Regions from separate parts of the Marinitoga sp. 1135 genome, predicted to be linked through region 2. Evidence: riboswitches for the same ligand, from Rfam matches in the RefSeq annotation. Region 2 holds a riboswitch; the other holds the start of a gene.
What was found. Region 2 has a riboswitch for thiamine pyrophosphate ahead of thiS (sulfur carrier protein ThiS). Riboswitches for the same ligand answer to the same signal wherever they lie in the genome.
Positions count from the first base shown of each region.

Region 1 (10,391 bases), on a different contig from region 2:
GGAGAATTAGCACTTGGTAAAAATGTTCTTGTAGCATTTATGCCATGGGAAGGATACAACTTCGAAGATGCTATCCTTGTTAATGAAGAACTACTTGAAAGGGATACATTTACATCATTACATATAGAAGTATATGAAACAAAAGCAATGGATACACAACTTGGTCCAGAAGAAATTACAGCAGATATTCCTAACGTAAAGAAAGAGTCATTAAGAAACCTCGATGAAAACGGTATTGTAAGAGTTGGTGCATATGTAACTTCAGGTGATATACTTGTTGGTAAAGTTACACCAAGAGGAGAATCAGAAACATCACCAGAAGAAAAACTCATAAGATCCGTTTTTGGAGATAGAGGTAAGGATGTAAAAGATACATCATTAACAGTACCTCATGGAATTGAAGGTAGAGTTATTGATGTTAAAGTATATACAAGAAAAGATATTCCAGATTTAGAAACAGGTGTAAATCAATACGTAAAAGTTTATATAGCTTCAAAGAAAACATTAAATGTTGGAGATAAATTGGCAGGGCGTCACGGTAATAAGGGTGTTGTTTCAAACATCTTGAGAAAAGAAGATATGCCATTCCTACCAAATGGAAAGCCAATTGAAATGATCCTTAGTCCTTTAGGGGTTCCATCACGTATGAACCTTGGGCAGGTTTTAGAAATGCACCTTGGTTGGTTAGCAAAATTAACAGGAAGACATTTTGCAACACCAATATTTGATGGTGCAAAAGAATATGAAATAATGGAAGAATTATATAAAGCAAGAAAGAACAACAGAATGGACGAATTAGATGCAGTTCGTAAAGAATATGGTCTTGATCTTGGTGACGATCCAAAAACAGAAAGTGGGAAGATCGTATTAAGAGATGGAAGAACAGGAGAACCATTTGATTATCCTATTGCAATAGGATATATGTACATGTTAAGACTTGTGCATATTGCGAAAGATAAAATGCACGCACGTTCTACAGGTCCATATTCATTAATTCACCAGCAACCACTTGGAGGTAAAGCTCACTTTGGTGGTCAGAGATTTGGTGAAATGGAAGTTTGGGCTTTGGAAGCATATGGTGCAGCACATACATTAACAGAAATGCTTACATACAAATCAGATGATATTAAAGGAAGAAATGAAGTATATAAAGCAATCTTAAATGGTAAGAATTTACCTGATCCTGGAATTCCAGAAAGTTTCAAAGTTCTTGTAAAGGAATTACAGGGATTAATGCTCGATGTTCGTTTGTATGATGAGGACGGTAACGAATTAGATGTTGACAAATTATAAAATCCCCTCAAGGAGGGTAAAGCATGGGTAAAATGACTTCTTCTTTCAAAAGGAAAATCGCAAAAATAAAGGTAGGTATAGCTTCACCAGAAAGAATTAGAGAATGGTCATTTGGTGAAGTAAAAAAACCAGAAACTATTAATCACAGAACATTTAAACCAGAAAGAGATGGACTTTTCTGTGAAAAAATATTTGGTCCTGTAAAGGATTACGAATGTAACTGTGGAAGATATAAAGGTAAAAAGTATGAAGGAACAGTATGTGAAAAGTGTGGAGTTAGAGTAGAGTCAAAAGAAGCCAGAAGAAGAAAAATGGGGCATATTGAATTAGCTGCTCCTGTAGTACATATCTGGTTCTTAAAATCATCTCCATCTATTTTATCAATATTATTAAATATACCTGTAAAAGAATTGGAAAACATAATCTACTACGGATCAAAAAGGGTAGTAGAAAAAATATGGCTTATTACAGATCCAAAAGACACAGATATGTTCGATTATGGAGATCTTCTCCATAATACAGAGTATGAAATATTTAAAGAAAAAATGGATTTTGATGTTGAACAGGCAGTAAAAGTATTACATGTAAAAGAAAAACCTGTTGCTAAAAGATCCGGGGTAGTAAGCATTGAAACAGAACTTACACAGACAAAACATGAAATCACATGGGTTAAAATAAAAGATGAAAACGGTGTAGAAGAAAAATGGCCAATCTTTGAAGGTGCAACATTATACGTAGAAGATGGTGAAGAAGTAGAAGAAGGAACACAACTTGCAGATACATTCTTATATGAAGAAGAAATATTAACAGCAAGCGAATATTTAATATTTGAACAATTCTATCCATCAGCAATAGAAATAGAAAGAGATATAGAAAGAGATACACCTATACTTGTAATTACAGAAATTGATCCTGAAATTCAGGAAGAAATTGGAAAAGGTATAGGTAGCACATTATTACAGGAAGAATATGAAGCATATAAAGAGTTATATCATGACAGAATAACAGCTGATTATGGTGGAGAAGCAATAAAGAAGCTTCTTAGAAGTTTAGATTTACATGAATTAAAGATTCAGCTTGAATCAGAGTTATCAAAATTAGACAAGAAAAGCGCAAAAGCTTTAAAATTATTAAAAAGATTAAAGGTTGTAAAAGACTTCTTAAAATCAGGTAATAAACCTGAATGGATGATTATAGAAGCATTGCCAGTAGTTCCGCCAGATATCAGACCATTAATTCAAATAGATGGTGGAAGATTTGCAGCTACAGACTTAAACGACTTATACAGAAGAGTTATCAATAGAAATAACAGATTACAAAAATTATTTGAAATAGAAGCACCAGAAATAATTGTTAGAAATGAAAAGAGAATTCTCCAGCAGGCAGTAGATTCATTAATCTATAATGGCCGTGTTGGAAAAGCTATGACAGATAGAAGTGGAAGGCCTTTAAGATCATTGACAGATTTAATTAAAGGTAAAAAAGGAAGATTCAGAAGAAATCTTCTTGGAAAACGTGTGGATTACTCAGGAAGGGCTGTTATTGTTGTTGGTCCTGAATTAAAAATCCATGAATGTGGTCTTCCAAAGAAAATGGCAATGGAATTATTCAAGCCGTTTGTTCTCAATAAATTACTTAAAGATTCAAATGCATCAAGTAAAAACGCAAGAAAATTAAAGAAAACAATTATTGAAAAGGAAATGCCAGAAGCATGGGAAATGCTTGAAGAAGTAATAAAAGGTCATCCTGTATTATTAAACAGGGCACCTACATTGCATAGAATTTCAATTCAGGCATTTATCCCAAGATTAATTGAAGGTAATTCAATACAGTTACATCCATTGGTATGTCCTCCATTTAACGCAGACTTTGACGGAGACCAGATGGCTGTACACGTACCGCTTTCAAATATAGCTCAAGCTGAAGCTAAATTCTTGATGTTATCAAGATACAATATCATATCACCTGCAAATGGAAAACCAATATCCATGCCAGGTAAAGATATGATAGCTGGTGCATATTACCTTACAACAGTTGATCCAAAATACTTTGAATCAAGAAAATTACCTTCAAATATAAAAGACTTTGAAAATAAAGACACAATAAAATATTTATTTAATGATGAATTACACGCATTATACGTTCATGAATATGAAAAGGTAATAAAAAATGAAATAGTTGTTGAAGATAATGAATTGAGATGGGAAAAACCAACACTCATACTCCATGAACCAATTGGATTGTATCTTGACGGAAAATTAATCAAGACAACAGTTGGAAGATTGATCTTCAAGGAAATATTGCCAGAACCAATTGGAAGATTTAATCCAGATTTCAACAAAATATACAAGAAAAAAGAAATCAAAAATCTTATATTCGATACATTTAAATACCATGGAATTGACAGAACAGCAGACTTGCTTGATGATATTAAATTCTTAGGATTCCACTATGCAACATTATCAGGATTAACAATATCTGTAAGGGATATAGTAGAACCAAAAGAAAGAATAGAAATTATCAAAAAGTCAGAACAAATAGTTATGGAAATTGAAAAGTATTATGAAGAAGGTTACCTTACAGATGATCAAAGATATAAAGAAGTAGTTAAAGTCTGGGAAAAGACAATAGCGGACGTTACAGAAGTAACAAGTAAAGAATTTAGAAAATATCCATTTAATCCTGTATGGATGATGGTTGACTCCGGTGCAAGGGGTAACATTGACCAGTTAAAACAGCTTGCAGGTATGAGGGGTCTTATGGCTGATCCATCAGGTAAAGTTATTGAGTTACCTATTAAATCAAACTTTAGAAATGGTCTTTCTGAACTTGAATTCTTTATTTCAACACACGGAGCTAGAAAAGGTTCTGCAGATACAGCATTAAGAACATCTACAGCAGGTTACCTTACAAGAAGACTTGTAGACGTTGCACAATCAATTACAGTAACAGAACCAGATTGTGGAACATCAAAGGGTATAGAAGCAAGAGAATTAATAGCAGACGGATTGAGAATAGAAAAACTTGCAGATTATCTCTTTGGTAGAGTACTTGCATCAGATGTTGTAGACCCTGTAACAGATGAAATAATTGTAAATCCAACAACAGGAAAGAAATATGTAAAAGATGTAATGTTAGATGAAGAAGATGCAGAATTCCTTGCAAATTACAGATCAACAATTCCTGTTTATGAAGTACATGAAAAATTAAGCGTAGATAAAATCAATCTTTACTTATACAATATTCTCAATAGTGATGTCCTTGTTGATGGAGAATTATTATATGCAAAAGGAACAGTAATAGACAATGATATAATAGTTTCATTAAAACAGCATAATATAAAAGAAGTTGATGTAAAAGAATATAAAGTAGTTAATTTCGTTCATGTAGGTGATGCAATTAAAGTTGAAGATGAAAACGGAAAGATTATCACACTTGCAAATTATCAGGAAAAAATTGATGCTGATACAGCAAGAAAATTAGAAAGATATAATATAGAAACAATAGAGGTAAGACCTTCAATCTATGTAAGATCAATCTTAACCTGTGAGGCAGAACATGGTGTTTGTGCTAAATGTTATGGTATGGATCTTTCAAACCACAAAATAGTAAATATAGGTGAATCTGTAGGTATCATAGCAGCACAGTCTATAGGTGAACCTGGAACACAGCTTACAATGAGAACATTCCATACAGGGGGTATTGCTACAGCAGGTGATATTACCCAGGGTCTTCCAAGAGCAGAAGAATTATTTGAAGCAAGAAAGAACTTAAAAGGTCCTGAAGCAGAATTCTCAACAGTAAAAGGTATAGTAAGAAAAGTGAACAGAGATGAAAAAGGAAGACTTGTAATTATTGTTGAAGATCTAAAAGGAGAACTATATACATATATAGCAGATCCTAAGGTTAAACCAACAGTAAATGAAGGTGACAAGGTTGAACCTGGCTACAGATTAACTTCAGGTAATATAAAACCAAGAAGATTACTTGAAGAGCTTGGTGCGGAAGTAACCTTTGATTACCTATTAAAAGAAATTAAAAAGATATATGCTGAACAGGGTGTTGAAATTCACGATAAACACTTTGAAATAATAATCAAACAAATGTTCAACAAAGTTGAAATAACATATGCTGGAGATACAGACTTTATGCCAAAAGACCTTGTAAACCTCAAAACAGTTGAAAAGGTAAACAAACAAATCTATGAAGCAAATAAAAAGGTTGAAGAAAACAGAGAAATGGCAATAGGTAAAAAATTAGCAGAAAAAATCATTGTAAAAGTTGATGAAGAGAATGAAACAATAGGAGAAATAGGAGATACAGTAACAGAAGAATTATTAAATAGAATAATTGCAGCTGGAATAAAAGAAATTGAAGTATTCAAATCAGAACCTCAATTACTCGAAAATGAAGATGAAGAAATTAGGCTTGTTGGAGAAAAAGAAACATTATTAATTGCGCCAAAAGAACCAGCAAGATACGAAAGAAAACTTTTAAGAATAACAAAATCATCTCTTGAAAGAGAAGGTTGGTTAGGTGCAGCATCATTCCAGCAAACAGTTCAGGTATTAACAGAAGCAGCATTAGAAGGAAGAGAAGACTACTTATTGGGATTAAAAGAAAATGTTATAGTTGGACAGCCAATTCCAGCTGGAACAGGATTAAAAGCATTCTTAGAATCAGAAATCTCAATATTCGAATTACCAACATATCCAACAGAAGATACAAAAACAGATGAAAGCGAAAGCGCAGCATCATAATAGATAATAAAAAAGGCTCGGATTTTTCCGAGCCTTTTTTGTAATTAATACATAATTTCTTCCCATTCATCTAACCAATTTTCAAGATTCTTGTTCAATTCTTCTGAATCTATTGTTAAAACCTTTTCAGGAACAAGAGCATACTTAAATGCTTCAGGAAGTTTTACGTTAGTTACCGGGAACATCCACTGATTTAAAGGCACTTCTTTTTGAAAATCATCAAACAATAAGAATTCAATAAATCTTTTTGCAAGCTCAGGATTCTTTGTTCCTTTTACAATACCAGCGCCTTCTATTTGTATATAAGCTCCCTCTTGAGGAATAAAAGCTTTATACTTGGTGCTCTTATAATAATAATATGAATAAGCGCCATCTGTAGCATAACTTACCATCATAGGCGCTTCACCAGCTTCAAATTTTGCAAAGGCTTCTCCCCAACCTGGTGTAACTGTTAGTATTGCTGGTTTTAACCTTTTCCAGAAATCTTTCCATTGATCTTTATATACTGCTATTGTCCATAACAAAAATGCCTGACCTGTACTGGAAGTTCGTGGATCCTGAATAATCAATTTCTTTTTTAACTTTGTTAAATCTTCAAAACTTTTAGGAACGGATTTTAATTTTTCTGGATCATAAACAATAGCAATTGCACCATAATCATATGGAATTAAATGATAACTTTTATCATAGATTAAGTCATCTTTTATCTTTGAAATATTTAAAGGTTTATATGGCATTACCAGATCTTCATTAATGGCCAACACAGAAAGCGACTGATCAAGACCAATAACTACATCAGCCTTTGGATTTTTCTTTTCAAGTTTAAGTCGTGAAAGCAAAGTTCCCCCGTCTCCAAGAACAACAACATTTACATCTACGTTATACATATTTTCAAATTTCTGAATAACCCCTTTCTTAATCCAGTCCAAACTGTCATAAACATAAACAGTTAGACTTTTTGCAAATAGCCAAGAATATAATAATAAAACACTTAAAAAAACAATACCCTTTTTCATGCACTCACCTCCAAATAATAAATTATAATTTTTAAAAGAAAAAACGCCTTCCGGCATGGAAGGCGTGATTGAATTATCCTTTTTACCGCACTCCCTACGCCGGTATTACCCGGATCAGGTGCTGGGGTCTAAGGCTTCCACCTTAATCTCAGCTGCGGTATCAGCAGCTCCCCCGGCGGGTTACTGTATTAACTTACAATTTTATTATACTCATCAATTACTAAAAAACTGTATAAATTAATAATTTTTAGAAACATAAAGGTTAATTTTTCTTGAAATATTTGACTGTATAGTCAGTCAGTTTTTTGATATATAAAATATCGGATATCTCTATTTTTAAGGTAATAGTAAATTGACCGTTCAGTTTTATGACTTTTTATGTCATAATTGAAACAAAATGAAAAAAGTATTATAATAATATTGACCGAACAGTCAGTCATGTATGAGGTGGTAATATGAATAATGACCGTAAAGAAAATTATAAAGAAGCTAAAAGAAAAAGCATAGCAGAAAAAGCTCTTAATTTAATAATAAAAAAGGGATTGTCCAGTTTTACCATGGATGAAGTAGCAAAAGAGGCTGGAGTATCAAAAGGAACATTATATCTATATTTTGATAGCAAAGATTCATTAATAATAACGGCATTTTCCATACTTGTTGAAAGGTTAAAAAAATCACTTGAAATTATGATTCCTGAAAATACTTCAAAAGAAGAAAAAGCACGTGCAGTAATAAAATTATATGTGAAAGTATTAAAAGAATTTCCATCAGATGATTTATTAAGATTATTTGAGATATTAATTAATTCTATACATAATAAAAATAGAGCTAAAGAATTAACCAATTTATTTCATGAATATTATTCTCAACTATTTGAAATGTGGGAAGAATTTGTGCCGTCAAAAACCGCTGCAGTTGTTTTACAGGCTATGTTTGATGGTATAAGTATATATAAATCTGTTGGAGTTGAGTTTAAAGAAGGGGAATTATGTGAAGCTTTTGAATATATAATAGGAAAAATAATTTCATAAAGGAGGGATTTTATGAAAATCCTTGATAATATGAAAAACATGATGATGAAACAGGCTTCAAAATTGGTAACAAATGTTGTTAGAAACTCAGAGGTTGAAGATCTTGCAAAATTATTGAGAACACTGGAAAAATTTGCAAAAGAACCAACAAAAAGCGGTTTAAGGAAACTTGCCGAAGGCGCTGAAAGAAAAGATCCAATGCTTGTAAAATGGTCAGAGTTATTCAAAAAAGCCAGTCCAAAAGTTGTAGAAAAGATAATAAACAATCTTATTATCAATGAATTTGCAGTTGGTGAAAAGGTAAGGCAGGAAAAAATGCATGAATATGAAGTTGTTCTTCCAAAACTTGCTGTTATAAGTCCAACGTATGCATGTAATTTAAGATGTGTAGGTTGTTATGCAGGACTTTATGGTCATAAATATCAACTTTCAAAGGAAGAAATATTTAGCGTAATAAGACAATTCAATGATCTTGGAATATACTTCTTCATAATTACCGGCGGTGAACCATTTATTTATCCTTACTTATTCGATGTTCTTGAAGAATTTAATGACTCATATTTCATGATTTATACAAACGGTACATTAATAGATGAAGAAAAAGCAAAAAGACTTGCAGAACTTGGAAATGCAACATTATCCGTATCTGTTGAAGGCTTTGAAGAAATGACAGATTGGAGAAGAGGAAAAGGTGTATTCAAAAAAGTATTAAATGCATGGGAATTATTAACCAAACATGGAGTAATATATGGAGCTTCAATTACTGCAACAAGAAAGAATCATGACCTAATTACAAGCGATGAATTCTGGAACTTCTTAAAAGAGCACAATGTTGCATATGCATGGATATTCCAGTTTATGCCTGTTGGAATGGATCCAACAATGGATCTTGTTCCTACACCAGAACAGAGATATGAAAGATTCCTTATAACAGAAGAAAAGAGACTTAATGGAGACTTTGCATTTGTTGCAGACTTCTGGAATCACGGATTCTTAACTCATGGTTGTTTAGCAGCTGGTTCAAAATATTTGCATATTAATGCAAAAGGTTATGTAGAACCATGTGTATTCCAGCAATTTGCAGTAGATAGCATTAGAGAAAAGAGCATTATAGAAATATTAAAATCACCATTCTTTGAAGCATATAAGAGAACAATACCATATTCAAACAATCTCTTTAGACCATGTCCAATTATAGACAATCCACGAGTATTAAGATCAATGGTAAAGAAATTCAATGCAATTCCACAGCATTCAGGAAGCGAAAAAGTCATAACAGAATTGGCACCAGAACTTGATAAACTTGCAGAAGGCTGGAAAGAATATGCGGATAAGTTATGGTATGAAAAGGGATATGCAGAAAAATATCCAGCAAAAAGAGGTATATATAATTATGAAACACGTATGAGAAGATATGCAGATAACGAAGAAAAACTTGCTCTTGATAAAAAAGCATAATAAATAAAAAACAGCTGAGGTATTTAAACCTCAGCTGTTATTTTTTGTGGGAATCTCAATTCAATAGTTGTACCTTTTCCAACTTCAGATTCAACATGAATCCTTCCCATTAGTTTTTCGATTAAACGTTTTACAATTGCCAGGCCTAAACCACTACCGGGTTTATTTTTAGCCAATCTAACAAATGGTTTGAATATATCATTAAGTTTGTCTTCTGGAATTCCAGGACCTGTATCTTTTACCACAATAACAAACTCTTTTGTTTTATTATCAAATGAAATATGAACATTTACATATCCCTCGTCAGTATATTTTATAGCATTTCCAACGATATTTACAAGTATTTGCTTCATTTTTAATGGATCGGTTTCTATCATCTCAGGGATATTATTTTCAAATTTAATATTTAATTCCACTTCTGGTGAAAGTTGTGGTTCAACAATAGATATTGACTCATAAACAAGGAATTTCAAATGAACCTCAGTAAAGTTCATTTCTTCTTCTCTATTTAATTTATTAAAGGTTGATAAATCAGAAATAAGGGAGTTCATATGTTTTGAGCTGAGATAAATACGTTTTACAAGATCGAAAATTTCTTCTGTTGTTAAATTATCCTTTCCTCTTAAAATACTTTCAGAATACCCTAAAATAGCAGTTAAAGGTGTTCTAACCTCATGTGTAATAAAACTTAAATATACACTGTTCATTTCATTTGCTTTCTTTTCCTCATCACGAAGAGATTTTAAAGTTAAAAACGTTGAGGCAAAACTTCCAAATATTTTTAAAGATTTTTTAGCAGTTTCACTGAACTTTTTAAGTCTGAAATTATCAAC
Region 1 is NZ_LBEZ01000019.1:58,921-69,311, forward strand. It holds gene XO10_RS08535 (DNA-directed RNA polymerase subunit beta) at 1-1,293, shown strand, start outside; gene XO10_RS08540 (DNA-directed RNA polymerase subunit beta') at 1,326-6,053, shown strand; gene XO10_RS08545 (thiamine ABC transporter substrate binding subunit) at 6,098-7,069, opposite strand; TPP riboswitch at 7,143-7,253, opposite strand; gene XO10_RS08550 (TetR/AcrR family transcriptional regulator) at 7,525-8,100, shown strand; gene XO10_RS08555 (radical SAM protein) at 8,113-9,558, shown strand; gene XO10_RS08560 (HAMP domain-containing sensor histidine kinase) at 9,582-10,391, opposite strand, start outside.
Region 1: linked by a shared signal. The riboswitch ahead of XO10_RS08545 (thiamine ABC transporter substrate binding subunit) and the one ahead of thiS (sulfur carrier protein ThiS) in region 2 are both predicted to bind thiamine pyrophosphate.

Region 2 (10,391 bases):
ACTTGAAGGCATTCTTAATAATGCGTATTTTCCTTCTTTTGCCATTAATTGTGCATATGTTCCTGCTGATCTTGCAATCTTTGCACCTTTTCCAGGTTCAAATTCTATATTATGAACTATTGTACCCACAGGAATATTTTCTAATGGCAATGCATTACCTGGCTTAATTTCTGCATCTGGTCCTGAAACTAATGTTTCTCCAACCTTAACTCCTTTTGGAGCAAGAATATATCTCTTTTCACCATCTGCATATACTAATAATGCAATTCTTGCGCTTCTGTTTGGATCGTATTCTATAGATACAACTTTTGCAGGTACCCCAAATTTATCTCTTTTGAAGTCAATAACCCTGTATCTTCTTTTGTGTCCGCCACCTCTATGTCTCATGGTAACTCTTCCATAAGAGTTTCTACCACCAGTTTTTTTGAGAGGCTTTATCAATGATTTTTCTGGGGTATCCTTTGTAATTTCTGAGAAATCTGTGATTATCATAAATCTCCTGGAAGGAGTTATTGGCTTAAACTTTTTAAGACCCATTTCAGCTCACCTCTCCTTATAAATTACCTTGAAGCTCTTTTATTACATATCCTTCAGCTAACTTAACAATAGCTTTTTTCCATGATCTTGTTTTACCTTCAAATCTTCCCAATCTCTTTGGTTTTGGTTTTACATTCATTGTATAAACCTTTTCAACCTTTACATTAAATAATTCCTCAACAGCTTTTTTTATTTCAGGCTTTGTTGCATCTTTAGCTACTTCAAATGTATATTTGCCCTCGCCCATTAATAAGTATGTTTTTTCTGTGAGGACCGGCCTTATAACAACGTCATAATTAAATTCTTTTTTAACCATCAGCCGAGCACCTCCTCGATCTTTGCTACTGTATCTTTTGTAAGGATTACTTTTTCGTTGTTTATTATGTCGAATACATTTAATCCATCTACATTCACTTTTTTACCATCTTTACCCTGATTTGGGTTATCAGCAATTATAACCTTTACTGTTGGAATATTTTTTGCTGATAATTTTACATTAATATATCCATCTTTTTTCCAAGGTAATACTACTAATGTTTTTGTGTTTTCAAATCCGAAGTTCTTTAATACTTCTTTCATAGATTTTGTTCTTGGTTTTTCAAATATCAAGTCATCTATTACAATAAGATTATTTTCTTTTACCCTTACACTTAATGCTGATTTTAATGCTAATCTTTTCATTTTCTTTGTTAATTTTTTTGACCAATCTCTTGGTTTTGGTCCAAATGTAACTCCACCGTGTCTCCATAATGGTGACCTTATTGATCCTGCCCTTGCTCTTCCTGTATGTTTCTGTGACCAAGGTTTTCTTCCGCCACCTCTAACTTCTGCTCTTGTTTTTGTTGAAGCGGTTCCTCTTCTTCTATTTGCTAACTGCATATCTACATATCTGTATAACAAGTCTGTGTTTGGTTCAATTGCAAATATTGAATCTTTTACATCAATTGTACCTATCTTTTCACCTTTAACTGAATAAAGGTCTAACTGAGCCATTTCTTCTTACCTCCTCGTTCTTCATTTTCGGGGCTTACTTTTTGATTGCTTCTCTGATTATTAACAATCCACCCCTCGCACCTGGAACTCCACCTTTAACTGCTATAAGGTTGTTTTCTTTATCTATTTTTACGACTTCTGAGTTTAATACTGTAATTCTTTCATTTCCGTAATGTCCGAACATCTTTTTACCTTTGAATACTTTTGCTGGTTCTGTGTGGTTACCTGTTGAACCTAAAGCTCTATGGAATTTAGAACCGTGTGTTTTTCTTCCTCCACCAAAATTCCATCTTTTAATTACACCAGCGTAACCTCTACCTTTTGACCAACCTGTTACATCTACTTTTTCTCCTTCTTCAAAAATTGATACATCAATTGTCTGACCAATTTCATATGCATCTACGTCATCAACTTTGAATTCTTTAAGAACTCTCATTGGTTTTACGCCTGCTTTTTTGAAGATTCCAAGCTTTGGTTTGTTTACTTTGTATTCTTTTACTTCTTCAAAACCAACCTGAATAGCTTTATAACCATCTTTTTCTTCTGTTTTTTTCTGCACTACTACACATGGTCCAGCTTTTATAACTGTGACCGGGATGGCTTTACCATCTTTATAAACTCTTGTCATACCTACTTTTCTTCCTAAAATACCTTTCATGCTAACTTCACCTCCAGAGCCCGATCATTAAAATTAAGCCTTCATATCTACTGATACACCTGATGGTAACTGAATTTTTAATAATTCTGTTACTGTTTCCTGTGTTGCATCGTAGATGTAAATAACTCTTTTATGTACTCTTTTTTCAAATTGTTCTCTTGAATAGTTGTATTTATGTGGTGATCTTATAACACTGTAAATTGTTTTTTCTGTTGGTAGTGGAATAGGTCCTGAAACCTTTGCACTGCTATTTTTAACTGCATCTATTATTTTTTGTGCTGATTCATCTAATAATCTATGATCATATGATTTTAATCTTATTTTAATCAACTTTTTTGCCATACTGACCCTCCTTTAAGCATTTAGCAAAGGGAGCGTGGAAGCTCCCCGATTTTATATTTTATAATAAAAACTTTGCAAAAAGATTTTATTATTCTACTATTTCTGTAACAACACCTGCTCCAACTGTTCTTCCACCTTCACGAACAGCAAATCTCATGTTCTTTTCTAATGCTACAGGGTAGATTAATTCTACTGTTGTTACAATGTTATCTCCTGGCATAACCATTTCTGCTCCGCCTTCGAATTCTAACAATGTACCTGTAACGTCAGCTGTTCTGATGTAGAATTGTGGTCTGTAACCTTTCTTGAATGGAGTGTGTCTTCCTCCTTCTTCTTTCTTTAATACGTAGATTTGTGCTTTGAATTTCTTATGAGGTGTGATTGAACCTGGTTTTGCTAATACCTGACCTCTCCATACTTCGTCTTTGTCAATACCTCTTAACAAACATCCTACGTTGTCACCAGCGATACCTTCGTCTAATAATTTTCTGAACATTTCAACACCAGTTACAACTGTTTTCTTAATTTCATCTGTCATACCAACGATTTCTACTTCGTCACCTGGGTGAATAGCTCCTCTTTCGATTCTTCCTGTAACAACTGTACCCCTACCTGTGATTGAGAATACGTCTTCAACAGGCATAAGGAATGGCTGATCTACTGGTCTCTGTGGTTCTGGGAAGTAGCTGTCTACTGCATCCATTAATTCGTAGATTTTCTGTACCCATGGATCGTCCTGTGAATCTGCTTCTAATGCTTTTAAAGCTGAACCTTTGATTACAGGAACTTCGTCTCCTGGGAATTCGTACTGATTTAATAATTCTCTTACTTCCATTTCAACTAATTCGATGATTTCTTCGTCATCAACCATATCTGTTTTGTTGATGAATACAACGATAGCTGGAACGTTAACCTGTCTTGATAAGAGAACGTGTTCTCTTGTTTGTGGCATAACACCGTCTGTTGCTGCTACAACTAAGATAGCACCATCCATCTGTGCAGCACCTGTGATCATATTTTTGATGTAGTCAGCGTGACCTGGACAGTCGATATGTGCATAGTGTCTGTGATCTGTTTCGTATTCAACGTGTGCAATATTGATTGTAATACCTCTCTGTTTTTCTTCTGGAGCTTTATCGATTTGTTCAAATGGTGTGAAGTCTGCGTATCCTTTTAAAGCTAATGATTTTGTAATAGCTGCTGTTAATGTTGTTTTACCGTGGTCGATATGTCCGATTGTACCAATATTCATATGTGGTTTGCTTCTGACGAACTTTTCTTTTGCCATTTTTTGTCCCTCCTCTATGTTTTGTGATGCTATTTAATAAGATTATTTATTCATTATTTTTTCAGCTACTGAAGCTGGAACTTCATCATAATGTGAGAATTGAATTGATTGTGTTGCTCTTCCCTGAGACAATGATCTCAATACTGTTGCATAACCGAATAATTCTGAAAGTGGAACTAAAGCGTGAATTAATCTTGTGCTTGTATTTCCCACATTTTCAAAACCTTCAATTCTTCCTCTTCTTGAGTTTAAGTCAGCTATAATGTCACCCATGTATTCTTCAGGTGTTGTAATATCAACTTTCATGATTGGTTCTAATAATACAGGATTTGCTTTTTTAGCAGCATCTTTTAATGCCATAGAACCTGCAATCTTAAATGCCATTTCTGAAGAGTCAACTTCGTGGTATGAACCATCGTACAATGTAGCCTTTATACCAACCATTGGGTATCCAGCTAACACACCTGATTGCATAGCTTCTTTTATACCCGCTTCAACTGCTGGAATATATTCTTTTGGAATAATACCTCCAACGATTTTATCTTCAAATTCCAATACTTTTGTATTTTCAATAGGTTCAATTTTAATTTTAACGTGACCGTATTGACCTCTACCACCAGATTGTCTGATGTATTTAGTTTCAACATCAGCTGTTCCTCTAATTGTTTCTCTATATGCAACCTGTGGTTGACCAACTTTAACTCCAACTTTAAATTCTCTCTTTAACCTATCTACTATAATTTCAAGGTGTAATTCACCCATACCTGAAAGTATTGTTTCACCTGTTTCGTGATCAAGTTTAACATTTAAACTTGGATCTTCTTCTGTTAATGCTTGTAATGCTTTAGTTAATTTAGCTTCATCATTTTTTGTTTCTGGTTCAATTGCCAATGAGATAACTGGTTCTGGGAATTCCAATTTTTCCAATACAATATCCTGTCCTTCTTCTGTTAATGTATCACCTGTAATTGTATTCTTTAAACCTATTATAGCTACAATGTCACCAGCTCTGATGTAATCTACTTCTTCTCTTTGATCTGAATGCATGAACATTAATCTTGAAACTCTTTCTTTCTTACCCTTTGTTGTATTTAAAACATAGCTTCCTTTTTGTAATTTTCCTGAATATACCCTTGCAAATGTGAGCTTACCAACATATGGATCCACCATGATTTTAAATGCAAGAGCAACAAATGGTCCATTTTCATCTGGTTCGAGTTCTCTTACAAATTCACCTGTTCTTGCATCATATGCTTTTACAGGCGGTAAATCAAGCGGTGAAGGTAAGTAATCAACAATTGCATCTAATACAGGTTGAACACCTTTGTTTTTAAATGATGTTCCACATACTACTGGAACAAATGCACCTTCAATTGTTCCTTTTCTTATTGCAGCTTTTATTTTATCTTCTGGAATATCTTCTCCTTCAAAGAATAATTCCATTATTTCTTCATCATATTCTGAAATAGCTGTTATTAAATCTTCTCTGTATTGATCTGCTTTAGCAACTAAATCCTCTGGAATATCTCTGTATTCAAATTTTGATCCATCTTCACTAACCCAATATATTGCTTTCATTTTTACAAGATCAACAACACCTTCAAAATCAGATTCTGCTCCTATAGGAATCTGTAAAGGTAATGGGTTTGTTCCTAATTTGTCAATCATTGTTTGAACTGCATTATAAAAATCTGCCCCAAGTTTATCCATTTTGTTCATGTATGCAACCCTTGGAACATTATATCTATCAGCCTGTCTCCAAACTGTTTCTGACTGAGGTTCAACACCAACCTGTGCGTCAAATATAACAACAGCACCATCTAATACCCTTAATGCCCTTTCAACTTCAACTGTAAAATCCACGTGTCCGGGTGTATCAATGATGTTAATCCTGTGATCTCTCCAGAAACATGTTGTAGCTGCTGAGGTAATTGTGATACCTCTTTCTTTTTCCTGTTCCATCCAGTCCATTGTTGCTGTACCGTCATCAACGGACCCTATTTTATGTTTTTTACCTGTATAAAACAATATTCTTTCTGTTGTTGTTGTTTTACCAGCATCAATATGTGCAATAATTCCAATATTTCTTGTTTTATTTAAGGCATATAACCGCTCTTTCAAAACAATCCCTCCTCAATAAATTACCAGCGGTAATGAGCAAATGCTTTATTAGCTTCAGCCATTTTGTGTACGTCGTCTCTCTTCTTAACTGCTGCTCCAACACCATTATAAGCATCTATTAATTCTTGAGCTAATTTTTCTTTCATTGGTCTTCCTGATTTATCTCTTGCAGCTTTAACAATCCATCTTAAAGCTAAAGAGATAGCCCTTTCCTCTGGTACTTCAAATGGAACTTGATATGTAGCTCCTCCAACCCTTCTTGGTCTTACTTCAATTAATGGTCTTACATTTTGTACTGCTTGATGATATACTTCTAAAGGATCTTTTTCCAATTTTTCTTTTATTATATCAAATGCACCGTATACTATAGACTGTGCAACTGTTTTTTTACCATCTTTCATTACCCTAACAACCAATTTTGATACCAATACATCATTATATATTGGATCTGGTGTAACCGGTCTCTTTGGTGCCCTTCTTCTTCTCATTTACTTACCTCCTTACTTCTTAGGTCTTTTTGCGCCGTATTTACTTCTGCTCTGTTTTCTTCCTTCAACACCAGCTGCATCCAATGTACCTCTGATAATCTTATATCTAACACCTGGCAAGTCTTTAACCCTTCCGCCTCTTATTAATACATTGGAGTGTTCCTGTAAGTTATGACCTTCACCTGGAATATATGCTGTAACTTCAATTCCGTTTGAAAGTCTAACCCTTGCAATTTTTCTCAAAGCTGAGTTAGGTTTCTTAGGTGTCATTGTTGAAACCCTTACACATACACCTCTTTTTTGAGGATTGCTCTGTAATGCTGGAGATTTTGACTTTTTCTTTAGTTGTTTTCTTCCATGTCTAACAAGTTGATTTATCGTTGGCATATAATTTGTATTCCTCCTTTCAGAATTTTTAAAAATACCAAGTGTATTTTACCTCAGGTCTTTTTAATTTTCAATTAAAATGTTGTGATTTTTTTGTGAAGTTACAAAAACTAAAAAGTTTTATGTATTTTGTTACAGTACTATCCACGGTTTTGTGTGTACGATAACATTATAACTTTTCTTTTATTTTTTCAATAATCTCATTGAGGATCATATTTTTTGCAACTACTGCTATTCTATTATTATAATATTTAAAGTCCTCAGTAACATCTTTTATCGTTTCAATATCAAAATTTTTTAGTACTTCTTCAAAATCTTCTTTTTTATATTTTTTTTCTTCTTTCATTTCTATTTCAAGTAAAAATTTTTCCTCTATATTATACCTTATTTTATTAAAATCAACAAATTCATCAACAACAATTTCTGGATTATCATTTATCATATATCTTATTTTTGCTACCATTTTATATTTTATCAGATTTTCCAATTCCTGTGGTTTTTCTACTCTTTCTTTTTCTATTTTTTCATGTGCAATTTTTGTATTTGCTTTATATGCGTATGTCCATTTGTAATCATAATCTTTATTATTTTTTATTATTGAAAGCCTATATCTTTCTATTTCATTAATATCATCACGAATATACCATTGAACAATACCTATTTTCTTTATAGCCTTTTTTATTAATTTTTCACTTTCATCATTAGAAATAATATATTTTCTTTCAATTTCTATTGACATATAATCACCTCAAAATTGGTTTTATTTATTATATCATATTCATATTGCTCTCATTAAACATAATTATGATTATACTGAATAAATTCTTGAAAATTAAAAAAATTAATGATATAATCAAAATGAAAAGTGAATATTTATGATCCGCAGGGGAGCTGCTGATACCGCAGCTGAGAGTGAGGTGGAAACCTCTGACCCTCATAACTTGATCTGGATAATACCGGCGAAAGGAGCGGAGCAGGGAGTATAAAAAATCAATCTCCTGCTTCGTGCAGGAGATTTTTTTATATCAGGAGGTGATTTTTTGAAGGTATTTATAAATGGAAAAGAAAAGGTCTGTAAAAGCACCAATATAAAAGATTTAGTTGAAGAATTATCCCTTCATAACAAACCAATTGTCGTAATTAAAAACGGAGCCATTGTTTCAAAAAAAAGTTATCCTGATTCTCAAATTTCGGAAAAGGATAAAATTGAAATTATTACTGTTGTAGGAGGTGGTTGATATTAAATTTTATAATGAGGAAATAAATAATCTATTTTTTATGGGCACAGGAAAATTTAAGGATTATTCTATTATGAAAAAAGCTATTGAAGAAGCAAAAATTGAGGTTGTCACTGTTGCAATGAGAAGAGCATCATACGGAAGTTTAAATGAAAGTATTCTGGATTATATTAGTGCAAAAAAAATTATGGTAAACACTTCAGGTGCAAGGAACGCTGAAGAAGCTCTTTTAATTGCACAGGCAGGTAAAGAATTAATGAATACAGACTGGATAAAGATTGAAATTATAAATGATTCAAAGTATTTAATGCCTGATAATCAGGAAACTATAAAAGCCTGTAAATTATTAACAGAAAAAGGTTTTAAGGTTTTCCCTTATATGTATCCTGATTTATATGATGCAAGAAAAATGATTGAAAATGGCGCTGAGGTTTTAATGCCTCTTGGTTCTCCTATAGGAACAAATAAAGGCTTTACTACAAAAGAACTTGTAAAAATTCTTCTAAATGAATTTGATGCGAAAATTATTATTGACGCTGGAATTGGAAAACCATCTCATGTTTCTGAAGCAATGGAAATTGGATGTCATGCTGTACTTGCAAATACTGCTGTTTCAATTGCGGAAGATCCTGTAAAAATGGTAAAAGCCTTTTCTTTAGCAGCTCAGGCTGGAAGACTGGCTTATCTGGCCGGAATTCCAGAAGAAAAAGAAGTGGCAGAAGCATCTTCGCCATTGTTCGATTATATAGGAAGAGATTAACTATGTTTTCAGAAAACATAGAAAAAATCATTGCTTATGTTAATTCAGCCAGAAAGAACAAATATAATATTAATCTAAATAAAGAATTTTTTTCTGTAAATGACATATATGGATTGCTTCAAAATAATGATCTTCGAACAATGGCGAAGAAAGTAATAAAAAATAATAGAAAATTCTTTGGTGATGTTATATTTTTATATGCTCCACTTTACATTTCAAATTATTGTATAAATGGTTGCACATATTGTGGATTTAAGGCTTCTAATAAAATACATCGATTGAAATTATCATATAAAGAAATAGAACAGGAAGCCTTATACTTAAACCACGAGGGAATTGACCACGTTCTAATATTAACTGGAGAAGATCCTGTAAATTCTAATTTTGAGTATTTATATAATACCATAAAAATATTGAAAAACTTTTTCAAAGAAATTTCTATAGAAACATATTCTTTAACCCGGGAAAAATACGAGAAATTAGTCACAGCAGGTCTTGTAGGGGTTACATTGTATCAGGAAACCTATTCTCCGGAAAAATATAGAGAAGTTCATTTATTTGGTCCAAAAAAAGATTTCAAAAAAAGGCTTAATACTGTTGAAGAAGCCATAAAAGCTGGGGTAAGAGAAATAAATATAGGAGCTTTATTAGGGCTTTATGAACCGGAGTTTGAAATTATAATGATGGCATACCATATGGATTATCTTTTAAAGAATTATCCTAATGTAGAATATTCGATATCTTTTCCAAGAATTAGAACAGCTTTTAATGTAAAAGATAAATTTTATAGTATTTCTGATAAAAAACTTATCCATTATATTCTTGCTTTAAAATTAATTTTCCCTCGAGTACATATAAATATCTCCACTCGAGAAAGCATAAAATTTAGAAATGCAATACTGGGCATTGCCACAAAAATGTCAGCAGGATCAACAACAAATGTTGGAGGATATACATTATACAAAGATTCAACAAAACAATTTGAAATTGAAGATACCAGAACAGTAAAAGAATTTATGAATTATATCAAAACAAGAAATTATAATCCAACAACGGTAAATTGGTTTTAAGGAGGAATTTAAATGACACAATTGGAATTTGCAAAAGCTGGAATTATTACAGAAGAAATGGTTATCGCGGCAGAATATGAAGGAATTTCACCAGAAGAATTACGAAATAAAATTGAAAAAGGATATGCGGTTTTACCGGTTAATAAGAATCATAAATTTGATAATATTAGAGCTATAGGAGAAGGTTTAAAAACCAAGGTTAATATTAACCTCGGAACTTCTCAGGGATATTCAAGCGTCAAAGAAGAAATTGAAAAATTGAAAATTGCTGAGAAATTTGGCGCAGATTCTATAATGGATCTGTCTACATGGGGTAATCTTTCATATATTCGTGATGAAATAATACGTAATTCAAATATTATGGTTGGAACTGTTCCTGTTTATGACGCAGCAACAAAAGCTGTCCAGAATAAAAAACGTGTAATAGATTTTGATGCAGATGATTTTATACAGATGGTTCGAGATCACGCAAAAGCCGGTGTTGATTTTATGACTATTCATGCCGGTAT
Region 2 is NZ_LBEZ01000008.1:23,433-33,823, forward strand. It holds gene rplB (50S ribosomal protein L2) at 1-537, opposite strand, end outside; gene rplW (50S ribosomal protein L23) at 554-853, opposite strand; gene rplD (50S ribosomal protein L4) at 853-1,530, opposite strand; gene rplC (50S ribosomal protein L3) at 1,565-2,188, opposite strand; gene rpsJ (30S ribosomal protein S10) at 2,222-2,530, opposite strand; gene tuf (elongation factor Tu) at 2,619-3,818, opposite strand; gene fusA (elongation factor G) at 3,861-5,939, opposite strand; gene rpsG (30S ribosomal protein S7) at 5,960-6,427, opposite strand; gene rpsL (30S ribosomal protein S12) at 6,440-6,814, opposite strand; gene XO10_RS04430 (hypothetical protein) at 6,984-7,553, opposite strand; TPP riboswitch at 7,689-7,799, shown strand; gene thiS (sulfur carrier protein ThiS) at 7,855-8,052, shown strand; gene XO10_RS04440 (thiazole synthase) at 8,045-8,812, shown strand; gene thiH (2-iminoacetate synthase ThiH) at 8,815-9,882, shown strand; gene thiC (phosphomethylpyrimidine synthase ThiC) at 9,895-10,391, shown strand, end outside.